DNA from 3 places in the Actinoallomurus rhizosphaericola genome. Region 3 is predicted to be linked to each of the others. Evidence: predicted binding sites of a transcription regulator. Region 3 holds the regulator's gene; each other region holds the start of a gene.

Region 1 (3,275 bases), on a different contig from region 3:
GCGTCGCCGACGCGGGTGAGGACGAGGACGCGCGCCTCGGGGCCGTCGGTGCGCAGGTCGCGGCGCAGCCGGTCCACGTCCCCCGCGAAGCCGCGCTTCATGATCGTCAGGGTGCCCGCCTTCTGGGCGCGCAGCGCCGCGCGTACCCGCTTCACGCCGAACGGCAGCACCTCCAGGATCTCGTACGGCCGCGCGAACGGCGTCGCGCGCAGCACGTCCGAGGTGATGTAGGCGATCCGCGGGTCGGCCAGCGCCCCGTCGATCAGGGCCGCGGCCTCGGCGACGAGATGGGCCCGGACCACGGCGCCGTCCGGTTCGTACAGATAGCGGCGCCACCCGGCCACGGGCGGCGGCCCGAGAGCGGGGTCGGCCGCCAGGGTCGCCGGCTCCCGGTCCTGCCGCAGGAGCGTCGCCCGGCGCGGCGTGCCGCCCGCCAGCTCACCGAGCCACAGCGCCGCCTCCTTCACCTCCCCGCCGTCGGAGATCCACTCCGCCTCCGCGCCCGGCGGGACCGCCTCGTGCGGGATCCCCGGCGCGACCTTGACGCAGGCGCCGGGCACCCGGCCGGCGAGGTCCAGGACCGTGCCGAGCGGCGGCAGGTACGCGTCCGGGTCGAACACCCGGCCACGGGACGTACGGCGGCCGGGGTCGGCGAAGACGGCGGCGTACCCGCCGGTGTCCTGCGCGGTGGCGTCGCCGCAGTGGACGTCCGCCAGTTCCGCGACGCCGAAGGCGTGAAGATTGGCCCGCGCGACCTCGGCGGTGAGGGGGTCGAGCTCGACGCCGAGGCCGCCGACGCCCGTACGGGCGCGGGCGAGCAGGTCGCCGCCGATGCCGCAGCCGAGGTCGAGCACCCGGCCCCCGGCCGGGAGCCGGTCGGCGAACCGCCGCGCCCGGTGCCGGGCGACGCTGGCCCGGGTGGCCTGTTCGAGGCCCTGGGGGGTGAAGTACATGCGGTCCGCGTCGGCGCCGAACTTGGCCCGGCCGCGCTCGCGGAGGCGGGCCTGTGTCAGGGCCGCGCCGACGAGGTCGGCTGGATGACGGGCGCGCAGGCGGGAGACCATGGCCGGCAGGGTCCGCTCGTCGGCGCCGGCGACGCCGATCTCGCCGAGCAGCTCCTGGCCTTCGGGGGTGAGAAGCTCTCGGAACGCGGCGGTGTCCACCCGATGACGGTAGTCCCCGGCGGCACTCGGAACGCACCTGACCACCAGCGAAACCCCGCAAACGCCGCATATAACGACAGGTGGGCGGCGCGCGGGGGCCCGTGTTGACGGGTTCCCGGACCCCGGCATAATCTCCAACTGGCACTCTCCCCATGAGAGTGCCAATCAAGCGACAGGTCGGTCTGGCACCCGCGACGGCAGGCCACCGTGGTCGCGTCTCCAACATGCGGCTGGCCGATCTGGTCGGCCGAGGATACGCAATCGAAGGGGAAGGTCAGATCGTGTCGACCGCCACCAAGGTTGTTCTCAAGCCGCTCGAGGACCGCATCGTCGTCCAGCCTCTCGAGGCCGAGCAGACCACCGCGTCGGGTCTTGTCATCCCCGACACGGCCAAGGAGAAGCCCCAGGAGGGCACCGTCCTCGCCGTCGGGCCGGGTCGCTTCGACGACAAGGGCGAGAAGCGCGTCCCGCTCGACGTCAAGGTCGGGGACGTCGTCCTCTACAGCAAGTACGGCGGCACCGAGGTCAAGTACAACAACGAGGAGTACCTCGTTCTGTCGGCCCGCGACGTGCTCGCCGTCGTCGAGAAGTAAGACCCGAACAGATGCGCCGCCCCGGTTCTGCCCAATGAGGGCGGCCGGGGCTGTGCACGTCCACGGACATTCCTACTTGGAGCTTCCCAATGCCGAAGATCCTGGAGTTCGACGAGGGAGCGCGCCGCGCCCTTGAGCGTGGCGTCAACGCCCTCGCGGACGCCGTCAAGGTGACGATCGGCCCCCGTGGCCGCAACGTCGTCATCGACAAGAAGTGGGGCGCCCCCACCATCACGAACGACGGTGTCACCATCGCGCGTGAGGTGGAGCTCGACGACCCGTACGAGAACCTCGGCGCTCAGCTCGCCAAGGAGGTCGCCACCAAGACCAACGACATCGCGGGTGACGGCACCACCACCGCGACGGTCCTGGCCCAGGCGCTCGTCCGCGAGGGGCTGCGCAACGTCGCCGCCGGCGCGTCGCCGATCAGCCTCAAGCGGGGCATCGACGCCGCCGCCGGCCACATCTCCGAGCAGCTGCTCAAGTCGGCCCGCGAGGTCACCGACAAGGAGTCGATCGCGCACGTCGCGACCATCTCCGCCCAGGACGCCAAGATCGGTGAGCTCATCGCCGAGGCTTTCGACAAGGTGGGCAAGGACGGTGTCATCACCGTCGAGGAGGCCCACACGATGGGCCTGGAGCTGGAGTTCACCGAGGGCCTCCAGTTCGACAAGGGCTACCTGTCGCCGTACATGGTGACCGACCCGGAGCGGATGGAGGCGGTCCTCGAGGACGCCTACGTCCTCATCTACGACGGCAAGATCTCCAACGTCACCGAGTTCCTGCCGCTGGCCGAGAAGGTCGCGCAGACCCGTAAGCCGCTGCTGGTCGTCGCCGAGGACGTCGAGGGCGAGGCCCTGGCGCTGCTCGTGCAGAACAAGATCCGCGGCACGTTCGTCAGCGTCGCGGTGAAGGCGCCGGGCTTCGGCGACCGCCGCAAGGCGATGCTGGAGGACATGGCCATCCAGACCGGCGGCCAGGTCGTCACCGAGGCCGTCGGCCTCAAGCTCGACACCGTCGACCTCGACGTGCTGGGCCGCGCCCGGCGGGTGACCGTCACCAAGGACGCCACCACCGTCGTCGACGGCGCGGGCGAGTCGGCCGCGATCGAGGACCGGATCCGCCAGATCCGCCGCGAGATCGAGGGCAGCGACTCCGACTGGGACCGCGAGAAGCTCCAGGAGCGCCTCGCCAAGCTGGCCGGGGGCGTCTGCGTCCTGCGCGTCGGCGCCGCCACCGAGGTGGAGCTGAAGGAGAAGAAGCACCGCCTCGAGGACGCCATCTCCGCCACCCGCGCGGCGATCGAGGAGGGCATCGTCTCCGGCGGCGGCAGCGCGCTGGTGCACGTCGCCAAGGAGGGCTTCGACGCCCTCGGTCTGTCCGGTGACGAGGCCACCGGCGCCGAGGCGGTCCGCCGCGCCCTGGTCGAGCCGCAGCGCTGGATCGCCGAGAACGGCGGCTGGGAAGGCTACGTCGTCGTCGCCAAGGTCGAGACGCTGCCGGTCGGCTCCGGCTTCAA
Region 2 (3,275 bases), on a different contig from region 3:
GGACGGTAGCCGTGTGTAGGGTCGGCGATGGCCGCCGCAGCCGAGTCGGCGGGCGATCGGCGGGTTCCGCAGTGGTCCGGCGGGCTCGAAACAGTGACTGTGGCCAATGGCCACGGGAATTGCCCTGGTGGGAGTTGTTGGGAATGGCGCAAGGCACCGTCAAATGGTTCAACGCGGACAAAGGCTACGGCTTCATCGCGGTCGACGGTGGCAGGGATGTGTTCGTGCACTACTCGGCCATCGTCGCGGATGGCTACCGCAGCCTCGAGCAGGGGCAGCGGGTCGAGTTCGAGATCACGCAGAGCGATCGCGGTCCGCAGGCGGACGCGGTTCGGGCACTCTAAGTCCCATAGCCTGACGGAGGCCCGGCGCTTCGGCGCCGGGCCTCCGGCCGTCCGCCTACCCGGCGATGCCGGCCGCGTCCGGGCATCCGCGCCGCGCGTCCGGGCGCCCGCCCCGTGCACTCAGGTGCCGCCCAGCGCCCCTAGCCGCCGCCTGGCGCACCCGGGCGTTCGCCCGGCGTGCCTCCTGGGGCGCAGTGCGTCCCTCGTGACGACCGGTGTGTTCCCTGGGGCACAGACGTTTTCCGGTGGCCGCCCGGAGTACCCGTGGGGGCGCCGGCGCGCCCCTGCGGCCGGTCCGTCCGGCTGTGCGGTTCCTCCCATGGCCGTCCGGCGCGCCGTGCTCCCTCGTACGCCGTACGGCCCGAGGCCGGACGAGCTGCGACCGATCGGCGGTCAGGTGACCGCCACCCACCAGGAGGCGCACCTCGCGCTCACCACCCCGACGACGGCGGACTGTTCGCCGAGCGTCCCCCTGGCACCGTAGCGCCGAGGGTTTTCGTCGTGCCGACAACCAGGATCCTCGGCGATCCACCGCGACCAGGCCAGTACGGGCGCGGATCATTCCAGTTCCTGCGGCGAGCCATTCTCTGGCTGAGGATCAGCCGTGCGGCGGGGCCGCCGAGAGAGCCGACCGGTGGGGCACGGCGCGCTGCCGCCCGCATCCTGCGCCGCCGTGACGGCGTGCCGTTCCTTGCCGAGTCGCCCGCTTCGCCGCCGCAGGGGTCACCTTGCCGCCGTAGTGAACCAGTCTCGTCCTGCTTGCCCTTTTCGCCCCGTCATCACCGACGGCGAAGCTGCCGCCGGCGTGCCCCTAGCGGTGGCAGACGTGCCCTCTGGGCGCGGACGTCTCCTCTGGGGCGCGGCATGGCCGGGCGTGCCCCCCTCCCTGGGTGCGGGCGTGCCCGCTGGCCGCCCGGCGTGCCCGTGGGGTGCCGGCGCGCCCCTGTGGCCGGTCCGTCCGGCTGTGCGGTCCCTCATGTGGGCGTCCGGCGGGCCGTTCTCCCTCGTACGGGACCTGTGCCCCCGGAGCGCCGGTGACCTTGAGCGATGCCTCTGGGGCGGCATGGGGAGATGTTCACCCTGGTGAGAGGTGACTCCGCTTGCACTCTCAATGGGAGAGTGCTAAACAAGCGGTTGGCACTCTAGTATTGAGAGTGCCAAACAGGTGATCGAGGCGATGAGGCCTCGTGTCCGGCGGCGGAATGGACGTCGTCGGGCGAGGTCGTCCGTCGCGGGCGTCGACTCGATCCGCGTGAAAGCCACCCCGTTCCGGGAGGATCTGGAGCCTATGGCTGCAAAGATGATCGCGTTCGACGAGGACGCGCGGCGCGGCCTCGAGCGCGGCATGAACCAGCTTGCCGACGCCGTGAAGGTGACCCTCGGTCCCAAGGGCCGTAACGTCGTTCTGGAGAAGAAGTGGGGCGCCCCCACGATCACGAACGACGGTGTCTCCATCGCCAAGGAGATCGAGCTCGAGGACCCGTGGGAGAAGATCGGCGCCGAGCTCGTCAAAGAGGTCGCCAAGAAGACCGACGACGTAGCCGGTGACGGCACGACGACGGCGACCGTGCTGGCCCAGGCGCTCGTCCGCGAGGGCCTGCGCAACGTGGCCGCCGGCGCCAACCCGATGTCCCTGAAGCGGGGCATCGAGTCCGCGGTGGAGCGCGTCAGCGAGCAGCTCGCGCAGATCGCCAAGGACGTCGAGACCAAGGAGCAGATCGCCTCCACGGCCTCGATCTCCGCCGGCGACACCTCGATCGGCGAGATGATCGCCGAGGCGATGGACAAGGTCGGCAAGGAAGGCGTCATCACGGTCGAGGAGAGCCAGACCTTCGGTCTGGAGCTCGAGCTGACCGAGGGCATGCGCTTCGACAAGGGTTACATCTCGCACTACTTCGTGACGGACCCGGAGCGTATGGAGGCCGTCTTCGACGACCCGTACATCCTGATCGTCAGCTCGAAGATCTCGGCGAACAAGGACCTGGTGCCGGTTCTGGAGCAGGTCATGCAGGCCGGCAAGCCGCTGGTCATCATCGCCGAGGACGTCGAGGGCGAGGCCCTGGCCACCCTGGTCGTCAACAAGATCCGCGGTGTCTTCAAGTCCGTCGCCGTCAAGGCCCCGGGCTTCGGTGACCGCCGCAAGGCCATGCTGCAGGACATCGCGATCCTGACCGGTGGCCAGGTCATCAGCGAGGACATCGGCCTCAAGCTGGAGAACACCACGCTGGACATGCTCGGCCAGGCCAAGCGCATCGTGGTGACGAAGGACGAGACCACGGTCATCGATGGCGCCGGCAACCCCGACGACATCGCCGGCCGGGTGAACGAGATCCGTGCCGAGATCGAGAACTCCGACTCGGACTACGACCGCGAGAAGCTCCAGGAGCGTCTCGCCAAGCTGGCCGGCGGCGTCGCCGTCATCAAGGCCGGCGCGGCGACCGAGGTCGAGCTGAAGGAGCGCAAGCACCGCATCGAGGACGCCGTGCGCAACGCGAAGGCGGCCGTCGAGGAGGGCATCGTGCCCGGCGGTGGCGTCGCGCTGCTGCAGGCGAGCGTCAAGGCGTTCGAGAAGACCGACCTTGAGGGCGACGAGGCGACCGGTGCGCAGATCGTGCGCCGTGCGCTGGAGGAGCCGCTGAAGCAGATCGCGGTGAACGCCGGCCTCGAGGGCGGCGTGGTGGCGGAGAAGGTCCGCAACCTCGAGCCGGGCTTCGGCCTGAACGCCGCGACCGGCGAGTACGTCAACATGTTCGACTCGGGCATCATCGACCCGGCGAAGGTGACGCGCTCGGCGCTGCAGAACGCCGCGTCCATCGCGGCGCTGTTCCTCACCACCGAGGCGGTCATCGCCGAGAAGCCGGAGAAGGAGAAGGCTCCGGCCGGCGACCCGTCCGGCGGCATGGGCGGCATGGACTTCTAGTCCACTCGCTT
Region 3 (3,275 bases):
CCCCAGATCTTCTCGACGAGCTCCGCGTCGTGGCGGCCCTCGACGTAGATCCGGCTCTCCCGGGCGACCCGCGCCCGGAGGTTCGGCACGGCGACCGAACCCGACGCCGACCGGGCCGGACCCGCCGCCCGTACGGGACGGACCAGCGTCACGGGCTTGCCGTCGATGAGGAACCCGGCCTTCGCCAGCGGGAAGACCCGGCGCTTGCCGAAGCGGTCCTCCAGGGTCACGGCGTCCTTCTCGCAGGCGACGACCGCGCCGCAGAACCCGCTCGCCGGGTCCTCGGCGACCAGGCCCGGCTCCGCGGCGACCTCCGGGATCTGTCCCTTACGCGGACGGCGCCAGTCACCGGACAGGACGTCGCGTCCATAGTCTTTGCTCCGCACGCGTCGCACCGTACCGGTCCGGAGGCGGGCTGGTCAGCCGGGCGGCCGCCCGGGGCCGGATCGCCGGCCCAGGTGGTCGTGGCCGCGCCGGACCGCCTCCCGCAGCGTCTCGGCGGGGTACGGCCAGCCGCCCGCGGCCAGGGCCTCCTCGACGTCCAGCCCCTCCGCGTGCGTCTCGCGCACCCGGCGGGCGACCAGGTCGATCTCCGCGTGCTGCCGGGCCGCGAACTCCCGGTCCACCGGCGCGCCGTGGCCGGGCACGAGAACGCCGTCGACGGTCCGCAGCAGCGCCGCCAGAGTCGCCGGCCACTCCAGCGGGAACGAGTCGGCCCCGTACGACGGCGGGCCGGACTGCTCGACCAGGTCACCGGTGAAGGCGCACCGCGCGTCGGGCGCCCAGACGACCAGGTCGCCGTCGGTGTGCCCCGGGCCGAAGTGCCGCAGCTCGACGACGCGGTCGCCGAGGTCCACCTCGGCGCGGTCGGTGACGAGCCGGTCCGGCGCGAGCAGGAGATCGGTCTCGACCTTCTCCGCCCAGCCGGGGAACTCGCGCGCCAGCATGGGCCGCGCGGTCTCGGCCAGGTAGCGGGGCAGCGACGCGTGGCCCCAGCGGGCCCCGGAGGTGAACGCCGCGTTGCCGAAGCAGTGGTCGAAGTGACCGTGGGTGTTCACGATGACGGGGTCGTCCACCCCGAGCGCGCGAAGGTCGTCGCGCAGGCGGACGCCCTGTGCGACACTCGCGCGGGTGTCCACGACGACGGCGCCGGCGGACCCGACGACGACCCCCACGGTCACGTCGAAGTCGGAATAACGACGCTGGAAACAGCGTTCGGCAATCTCGTGCCAGGTCACACGAGTGACTCTGCCATGTTCGAGGCGAGAACGTGATCCACCGGCGTCTCCTTCTGCGTGCCACCGGGCCGTACACTTGGCACTCAGAGGAGAAGAGTGCCAAATTGAAGGGCTGTGGACACGGGAGGTGAGTGCGTGCTCGACGACCGGAAGCTGGCGGTGCTGCGGGCCATCGTCGAAGATTACGTGTCCACCCATGAGCCGGTGGGTTCGAAGGCGCTGGTCGATCGGCACAACCTCGGCGTCTCGCCGGCCACGATCCGCAACGACATGGCCGTGCTGGAGGAGCAGGGGTACATCGCCCAGCCTCACACGAGCGCGGGGCGCGTGCCGACCGACAAGGGATACCGGCTGTTCGTCGACCGGCTGTCGACGATCAAGCCGCTGTCCGTGGCGGAGCGGCGCGCGATCGAGACGTTCCTCGCCAACACCTATGACCTGGACGACGTCGTCAGCCGCACCGTCCGGCTGCTCGCGCAGCTGACCCGGCAGGTCGCGGTCGTGCAGTACCCTTCGCTCACGCGGTCGTCGGTACGGCACGTCGAGCTGGTTCCGATCGCCTCCGAGCGGCTGCTGCTCGTCGTGATCACCAACACCGGCCGGGTCGAGCAGCGGGCGATCGAGACGCATCATCCCGTCTCCGACGAGGCGATCGCGCACCTGCGGGCCCTGCTCAACGCGCGCCTGGACGGGTGCTGGCTCACCGACGTCCCCGACGCGCTGGCAGACCTGCCCGAGCAGGTGTCCGTGGACGAGCGGGCGCTGGCGACGACGGTGCTGTCGGTTCTCCTCGAAAGCCTCGTGGAGAAGCACGAAGAAAAGATAATCATCGGCGGCGCGGCGAACCTCGCCCGCGCCGACTTGTCCCAGAGCCTCCGCGACGTGCTGGAGGCGCTGGAAGAACAGGTCGTCCTGATGCGGCTGCTCGGCGAGGCGGGGGATCCCTCCAGCCTCACCGTGCGGATCGGCACCGAGAACCCGCACGAGGGCCTGCGCACGACCTCGGTGGTCGCCACCGGCTACGGCGCCGGCGACCAGGCCGTGGCCCGGCTCGGCGTGCTCGGTCCGACGCGGATGGACTACCCCGGGACGATGGGAGCAGTACGCGCAGTGGCACGTTACGTCGGTCAGATTCTGGCGGGGTCGTAAGTGGCGAACGACTACTACGCGACCCTCGGGGTGCGCCGTGACGCCAGCGCGGACGAGATCAAGAAGGCCTACCGCAGGCTCGCGCGGGAGCTGCATCCGGACGTGAACCCGGACCCGGCCACCCAGGAGAAGTTCAAGGAGATCACCCAGGCGTACGAGGTGCTCTCCGACCCGAAGAAGCGCGAGATGTACGACCTGGGCGCCGACCCGTTCGCCAGTGGCGCCGGGGCGGGGGCCGGCGGCTTCGGCGCCGGGTTCCCCTTCAGCGACATCATGGACGCGTTCTTCGGCACCGCGACCCAGCGCGGGCCGCGCAGCCGGGCCCGGCGCGGCCGCAACGGCACCGTCCGCGTGGAGCTCGACCTGTCCGAGACGGCGTTCGGCACCACCCGTGAGCTCACGGTGGACACGGCGGTCGTCTGCGACACCTGCTCGGGTGCGGGCACGGCCCCCGGCACGCACCCCGAGACGTGCGACATGTGCCATGGCCGCGGCGAGGTCCAGCAGGTCACCCGGTCGTTCCTCGGCCAGGTGATGACCTCGCGCGCCTGCCCGCAGTGCGGCGGCTACGGCACCATGATCCGCACGCCGTGCACGGAGTGCTCCGGCGACGGGCGGGTCCGCACCCGCCGCACGATCAAGGTCCGCATCCCCGCCGGCGTCGAGAACGGCACCCACATCCAGCTCGCCGGCGAGGGCGAGGTCGGCCCGGGCGGCGGCCCGGCCGGCGACCTGTTCCTCGAGATCGTGGAGCGTCCGCACGCGATCTTCGAGCGGCAGGGCGACGACCTGCACTGCACCGTCCAGGTCCCGATGACGGCGGCCGCGCTCGGCACCTCGCTGATCGTCGAGACCCTGGACGGCCCGGAGGAGATCGACATCCGACCC

Evidence for each region. The regulator HrcA, encoded in region 3, represses chaperone genes, less so after heat shock. The targets are predictions, from matches to a motif close to TTGGCACTCTCNNNNNGAGAGTGCCAA.
Region 1: groES (co-chaperone GroES) is a predicted target of HrcA. The motif match lies at 1,302-1,328, and genes of this name have one in related genera.
Region 2: groL (chaperonin GroEL) is a predicted target of HrcA. The motif match lies at 1,479-1,505, and genes of this name have one in related genera.

Annotation. Positions count from the first base shown of each region.
Region 1 is NZ_JAMXMW010000024.1:4,519-7,793, forward strand. Features, by position in the region: gene NE234_RS37685 (class I SAM-dependent methyltransferase) at 1-1,163, opposite strand, end outside; gene groES (co-chaperone GroES) at 1,445-1,756, shown strand; gene groL (chaperonin GroEL) at 1,846-3,275, shown strand, end outside.
Region 2 is NZ_JAMXMW010000002.1:703,495-706,769, reverse strand. Features, by position in the region: gene NE234_RS07300 (cold-shock protein) at 144-344, shown strand; gene NE234_RS07295 (hypothetical protein) at 664-828, shown strand; gene groL (chaperonin GroEL) at 1,633-3,264, shown strand.
Region 3 is NZ_JAMXMW010000001.1:768,989-772,263, forward strand. Features, by position in the region: gene NE234_RS03655 (DUF3097 domain-containing protein) at 1-386, opposite strand, end outside; gene NE234_RS03660 (MBL fold metallo-hydrolase) at 420-1,238, opposite strand; gene hrcA (heat-inducible transcriptional repressor HrcA) at 1,374-2,387, shown strand; gene dnaJ (molecular chaperone DnaJ) at 2,388-3,275, shown strand, end outside.